Regions from separate parts of the Paenibacillus sp. FSL L8-0663 genome, predicted to be linked through region 2. Evidence: riboswitches for the same ligand, from Rfam matches in the RefSeq annotation. Region 2 holds a riboswitch; the other holds the start of a gene.
What was found. Region 2 has a riboswitch for glycine ahead of MKY75_RS19105 (alanine/glycine:cation symporter family protein). Riboswitches for the same ligand answer to the same signal wherever they lie in the genome.
Positions count from the first base shown of each region.

Region 1: another riboswitch for glycine. It lies ahead of gcvT (glycine cleavage system aminomethyltransferase GcvT); the one in region 2 lies ahead of MKY75_RS19105 (alanine/glycine:cation symporter family protein).

Region 1 covers NZ_JBBOYM010000001.1:4,182,356-4,185,690, forward strand. Annotated here, with positions in the region: gene gcvH (glycine cleavage system protein GcvH) at 358-750, opposite strand; glycine riboswitch at 1,143-1,242, shown strand; gene gcvT (glycine cleavage system aminomethyltransferase GcvT) at 1,419-2,519, shown strand; gene gcvPA (aminomethyl-transferring glycine dehydrogenase subunit GcvPA) at 2,646-3,335, shown strand, end outside.
Region 2 covers NZ_JBBOYM010000001.1:4,346,538-4,349,872, reverse strand. Annotated here, with positions in the region: gene MKY75_RS19110 (glycoside hydrolase family 1 protein) at 1-1,060, shown strand, start outside; glycine riboswitch at 1,229-1,315, shown strand; glycine riboswitch at 1,324-1,418, shown strand; gene MKY75_RS19105 (alanine/glycine:cation symporter family protein) at 1,579-2,997, shown strand; gene MKY75_RS19100 (iron-containing alcohol dehydrogenase) at 3,056-3,335, opposite strand, start outside.

The DNA.
Region 1 (3,335 bases), 160 kb from region 2:
TCATCAACGAAATGAAAACGTACTTTCGTCATGAACGTTGATGACAACATTTAAATTTAAATTATCCAGGAAGATATTATACCTGCATAATTCTTCTTAATATGACCTGTAGCTATAGAAATTAGTCGAAAAACCGCGCTGGATTATGTATGATTCCTATATGGGGACAACCCACTATATCAGAACAACACACGTAATTACGTTTTCATAAAAAAGACAAAAAAATAGCCGCTACGTCAAATCATAGCGACTATTTTATACAAAAATCGAGCAAACTAACGATGCTCTTATTCAATTAAAAATCAATATAAAATTCCGAATAACACGCTATTATTTCATGCTGCATTGCTCTATTTATTACTCCGAAATCAACTGCTCATACTGATCCGCCGACAGTAGTTTGCCCAATGATTCCTCCACATCTTTATCCATCTCTACTTCTACCATCCAACCTTTGTCATATGGAGATTCATTCACTAGCTCAGGTGTACCTTCCAGCGCTTCATTCACTTTTAATATGGTTCCCGTCACCGGAGCAAAAAGGTCGGATACCGTCTTCACCGATTCAATCGTACCGATCTCCGCTCCCTGCTCAATCGTTACTCCCGCCTCAGGTAATTCTACAAAAACAATATCACCCAGTTGGTGCTGTGCAAAGTCTGTAATACCAATCCGCACCGTTCCATTCTCTGTCCGCTGAACCCACTCATGTTCGTCTGTATACCAAAGTTGCTGCTTCACTTCACCCATTCTGTTCCCCTCACTTCCATATGAATAAAATCGCATTTGCTCACCTGTATTAGACAGGTTAAGATTATGACAATAAGAACACTCATGTCAATAATACTAACAAAAATACTTCATATTACCTCCTATAGTGCTCTATATAAAAATATAATAATTTATAACAAACGCTTACATATCCTTATTTATATATTAAATGTTTTTTCTATTGTTTTTGATGACATTTTTATTGACATTTTGAATGAATTTGCGTATTAATGGGTTATAGCAAATACTTTGGGAAACACCCGACAACTGCAAACGCGGATGAACGCAGAGGGAGAGACTGCCAAAAAGATTCGCATAGCTGTTGCCGCTTGTGAGACAGTTGTGCACGCGAATCGGATCAAGTTGTTATCTGCAAAGCCAGGTAATATACTGCTGATCCCGAAGGTAGCGCCGAAGGAGTAAGCCTGCATTGCAGGTGAATCTCTCAGGCAAAAGGACCTCTGCCGGACGCATCTCTGGAGAGCATTCGCTATTGGAGCGGATCACCCAAGAGGAAACCCGGTACATACCGGGGTAACTTTCTGGTATCAAGGACAGAGCTGAAAAAAGAGTATAGACTGCTGTCTATACGTTTTTTTCGGCCTGTCTTTTTTGTTTAGCCGATTACACCGGATAGGAGTGGAAACATGACTAATTTGCGAAAAACACCGCTATATTCATCCTACGGGACGCAGTCTGGGGTTCGTTGTATTGACTTTGGAGGCTGGGAGCTCCCCGTTCAGTTTAGCGGCATTCAAAAGGAGCATGAGGCCGTCCGGCAACGTGCGGGTTTATTCGATGTATCGCATATGGGTGAGTTTTTGGTTGAAGGCAAAGAGGCCGAAGCTTTTCTACAAAGGGTGACCACGAATGATGTCAGCCAGTTGGAACCAGGTCAGGCACAATATTCACTCCTGTGTTACCCCGATGGAGGTGTAGTAGACGACCTGCTTGTTTACTGCAAAGGACCGGAACGCTACATGCTCGTTGTGAACGCCTCCAACATTGATAAGGATTGGGATTGGTTACTTCGTCATGTGCCTGCATCCGTTCACATGGAGAATGTGTCTGATGCAATAGCATTGCTGGCATTGCAGGGACCGGAAGCAGCACGTATTGCCGCAGCCGTGGCAGATACGGATATTACGAATCTGGCATCTTTCCACTTTCATGAGAACGTGCCATTGTTCGGAGCAAAAGCACTCGTCTCACGAACCGGATATACGGGCGAAGACGGTTTTGAATTTTACGTACCTGCCGCGGAAGCACCCGCCGTATGGGAGGGTTTGCTTCGTTCCGGTGAGTCGTATGGGCTGATTCCCGCTGGACTTGGTGCTCGGGATACACTACGCTTTGAGGCTCGGTTGCCGCTATACGGACAGGAGTTATCTGCCACAATTTCACCACTCGAAGCCGGTCTGGGTTTCTTCGTCAAGCTGAATAAAGGAGATTTTATCGGTAGAGAAGCACTTCAGCGTCAAAAAGAACAAGGGGTTCCTCGTAAATTGATCGGGCTAGAAATGATGGACCGCGGTATCCCACGCGCCCATTATCCGGTATTCGCAGAAGGACAACACATCGGTGAGGTCACAACGGGGACTCAGTCGCCCTCCTTGAAGCGTAATCTGGGCCTCGCCTTGGTGGACAGTCGTTTTAGCGCCCTCTCCACACCACTGGAGGTTGAGATTCGTGGCAAACGCCTGCGTGCCGAGGTGGTGGCAGCCCCCTTTTATAAGCGCCCACGCTGATCTTAAACTCTCCTTATTTCTATAAAGCAAACATGTCAGATATGTATTTCCGGGTTTTCATCTCACACTTTTTTATTAGCTCATTTACGGATTTAAAATTTTGCTTTTCGAAAGGAGCCAGAACCTATGAAGCAGCATCGTTATCTCCCTATGACTGAACAGGATCAAACCGAAATGCTGCGTGTGGTCGGTGTATCATCCATTGATGATTTATTCAGTGACATTCCAGAGGCCATTCGATATCAAGGGGAACTCCCTCTTTCTTCTCGACTCGATGAGAAAGCCTTAACCCGTCACTTGACCGAGCTGGCCGGACACAATGCCAATACAGACACACATGCCAGCTTTCTTGGCGCAGGAATTTATGATCATCATATTCCGTCCGTCATCCAGCACATCACTTCACGCTCAGAATTCTACACTGCCTACACCCCCTATCAGCCGGAAGTAAGCCAAGGCGAGCTACAAGCCATTTTCGAGTTTCAATCGTATATTTGCGAATTGACGGGCATGGCTGTAGCTAATGCCAGCATGTACGACGGAGCGACTGCACTGGCGGAAGCGGGCTCACTGTCCGCCGCAGCTACCCGCCGTAAACAGCTTATCGTATCGAGGTCCGTCCATCCAGAGGCACGTCAGGTATTGGCAACCTATGCACGCGGATTGAATTTGGACATCGTGGAGATCGGCTGTTCGGACGGTGTAACGGATGCTGATGCGTTAGCGGCGGCCGTATCGGAACAGACCGCGGCTGTTTTGGTCCAAAGCCCCAACTTTTTCGGAGCCGTGGAAAATCTACAGCCGATGGCTGACCTC
Region 2 (3,335 bases):
GCGCAAATATAATATTGAGCCCTTGGTAACATTGTCACATTATGAAACACCGCTAGGTCTGACTCAGAAGTATAATGGCTGGCTGGGTCGTGAAGTCATACAGCATTACGTCAATTATGCCGAAACGGTGTTTACACGCTATAAGGATAAAGTAAAATACTGGCTGACCTTTAATGAAATCAATGTAATGACCATGAGTCCGTTCACCGGTGGCGGTGTGGTTATTGACCGTGTAGAAAACAAACAGCAAGCGATATATCAAGCATTGCATCATCAATTTGTAGCTAGTGCACTGGCAACCAAACGGGGACATGAGATCATCCCGGGTGCTCAGATCGGCTGTATGTTGGCACGTATAGAAAGCTATCCACATACGTGTAACCCAGCGGATATACTGAAAGCCCAGCATGAAAATCAGATGAACCTATTCTTTACGGATGTGCATGCCCGTGGGGAATATTCCAACTATATGAATCGTTATTTTGAAGAAAATAATATTGTGATCCAGACAGAACCCGGCGATGACGAAATTTTGAAAAATAATACAGTTGATTTTATCTCATTTAGCTACTACATGACCTTGACCGTATCGGCAGGTCCAGAAGGCGAGAAAGCAGCAGGAAACCTGATTGGCGGCGTGAAAAATCCGTATCTGCAGTCCTCCGACTGGGGATGGCAGATCGATCCGATCGGCCTGCGTGTTACACTGAATACGTTTTATGATCGCTATCAAAAGCCTCTGTTCATCGTGGAAAATGGCTTGGGTGCATATGATAAGGTGGAGGAAGATGGCTCTGTGCATGACACATATCGCATTGATTACTTGCGTCAGCATATTGCCCAAATGAAGGAAGCGATTGCCGACGGTGTTGATCTGATTGGTTACACCAGCTGGGGCCCTATCGACCTTGTGAGCATGTCTACTTCCGAAATGTCCAAGCGCTACGGATTTATTTACGTTGATCTGGATGATGACGGTAACGGAACGCTCAAACGCTCCAAAAAAGACTCTTTTAATTGGTATAAAAATGTGATAGCAACCAATGGTGAAGAATTGTAATTCCATATCATCTCGGGCGGGTATAGCAGAGGACATCCTAAGGATGCGATCTGCTGTACCCGCTTTTTTGATAGACTCAATAATAATATTTCAGAGGGCTTCACAAACTTTTCACTTGTAATAAGCTGAAAGTTTTCTGTATAATGAATAAAAATTTCATATGTCTGGTTGATGTTTGCGGGAGATGGAACGAAGGTTCCGACCGAAGGGGCAAAACTCTCAGGTGCTTAGGCTGGTTACAGCCACAAGCGGGGACCGTAAACGGACAGAACTCTGGAGAGACCCTTAATTGGGCGCCGAAGGTGCACCGCAGAGAACATCTGCTTAAACTCTCAGGCAAAAGGACAGAGACGCGAATAACCTGTGACAGGGAATACCCTAGGCTTTTTTATGAGCTATTAGAGGTAGAAACCTGCACAAGATGGTTGTATTTTTTCGTGCCTTTAACCTCTCCAGGAGTCGAATCAGCTGATTTGACTCTTTTTTGTTTTCTAATATGTTGGAGGAGCGGGTTGAAAATGAATTTGGTACATGTGTTAGAAACGATTGACAGCTGGATATGGGGAGCGCCGCTTCTTATTCTCGTGATGGGCACGGGGTTGTGGCTAACGATCCGCTTGAAGCTGCTTCAGGTTATTCGATTGCCTTTGGCGCTCAAGCTAATTGGTAAAGCGCCGGACGAAGGTAGCGGAGATGTAAGCAGCTTCGGTGCATTGAGTACGGCACTGGCAGCTACTGTAGGTACAGGAAGTATTGTTGGCGTGGCGACAGCGATCAAGCTGGGTGGGCCCGGTTCATTATTCTGGATGCTGGTTGCAGCTTTTTTCGGGATGGCAACCAAATATGCGGAAGGATTATTATCCGTTAAATACCGTGTTAAAGACCGGAACGGACAATTTTCGGGTGGTCCGATGTATTATATTGAAAACGGACTTGGCCGCCGTTTCAAGCCGCTGGCGATGTTGTTTGCCTTTTCTGGTGTTCTTGTAGCCCTATTTGGAATCGGTACTTTTCCGCAAGTAAAGGCTATCGTTTCTTCGACGGAAAGTAGCTTTGGAGTGCCAACGGTAGTTACAGCGATCATTATTTCCGTGTTAACTGCTGTTGTTACGATTGGAGGACTCAAAAGTATTGCCAAGGTATCCACAAAGATTGTTCCATTCATGTCGGGGCTCTATATCGTAGTTTGCTTAATTGTACTCATTAAGTTTGCAGGAGAGCTTCCTCATGCGATTGCTTTAGTATTACAAGGGGCCTTCTCGACCACATCTGCAACGGGTGGATTTGCCGGAGCGACGATTATGTTGGCGATGCGAAGTGGAGTTGCCAGAGGTATTTTTGCTAATGAAGCCGGTTTGGGAAGTGCGCCAATTGCAGCAGCTGCTGCTAAGACGAAATGGCCTGCAGAACAAGGGTTGATATCCATGACAGGCGTATTTATCGATACGATGATTATTTGTAATCTGACGGGATTTACGTTGCTGGTTACGGGAATATGGAGTGGAAATGACGATGGAGGTCTGATGACCCAGCATGCGTTTTCCAGTGCCTTTCCGGCTGGTGCAGAACTCGTGACGATTAGCCTTATTTTATTTGCATTCACAACGATACTGGGCTGGAATTACTACGGGGAACGTTGTGTTGAATATTTACTGGGTGTCAAATGGATTAAACCATACCGTTATTTGTTCATCGCACTTGTGGCAGGAGGTGCGTTCATCAAGTTGGAAGCCATTTGGCTGCTGGCAGATATCTTTAACGCAATGATGGCTTTCCCGAATCTGATTGCACTGCTTGGCTTATCGGGAATCGTAGTTGCAGAAACCCGAACCTATATGGATTCTCTGTATCCTAATAAGAAAAAGGGCATTCTTGCAGGTGCCAGTGTAGGGGCAGCTATTCAAGTAGAAGAAAAGGGACAAACGGTTAATTCATAAATTCCAAAAGGGAGTGCCCTCAGCCATCACAGGCTTGAGGACACTCCCTTTTTAAATGTTATAACGATGCGCGCAAAATAGCTAAAATATCTCCTTGATTAAGCTTTTTATAGTTACCGAAGCCTCCGTATTCCATTTCACGGGCTGCAATGTTTGCGATTTTTTCCAATTGCTCATCATTAATATTGTAATCGGCCAGGGTGGAAGGGGCACCGAGACTTGTCCAGAATGCACTAAGACGGTCAATACCTTCCAAGGCGATTTCTCTATCTGTTTTACCTACGGTGTCTAAGTCAAACATACTGAGCATCAGCCGTTTCATGCGTGCAGCATCCTGA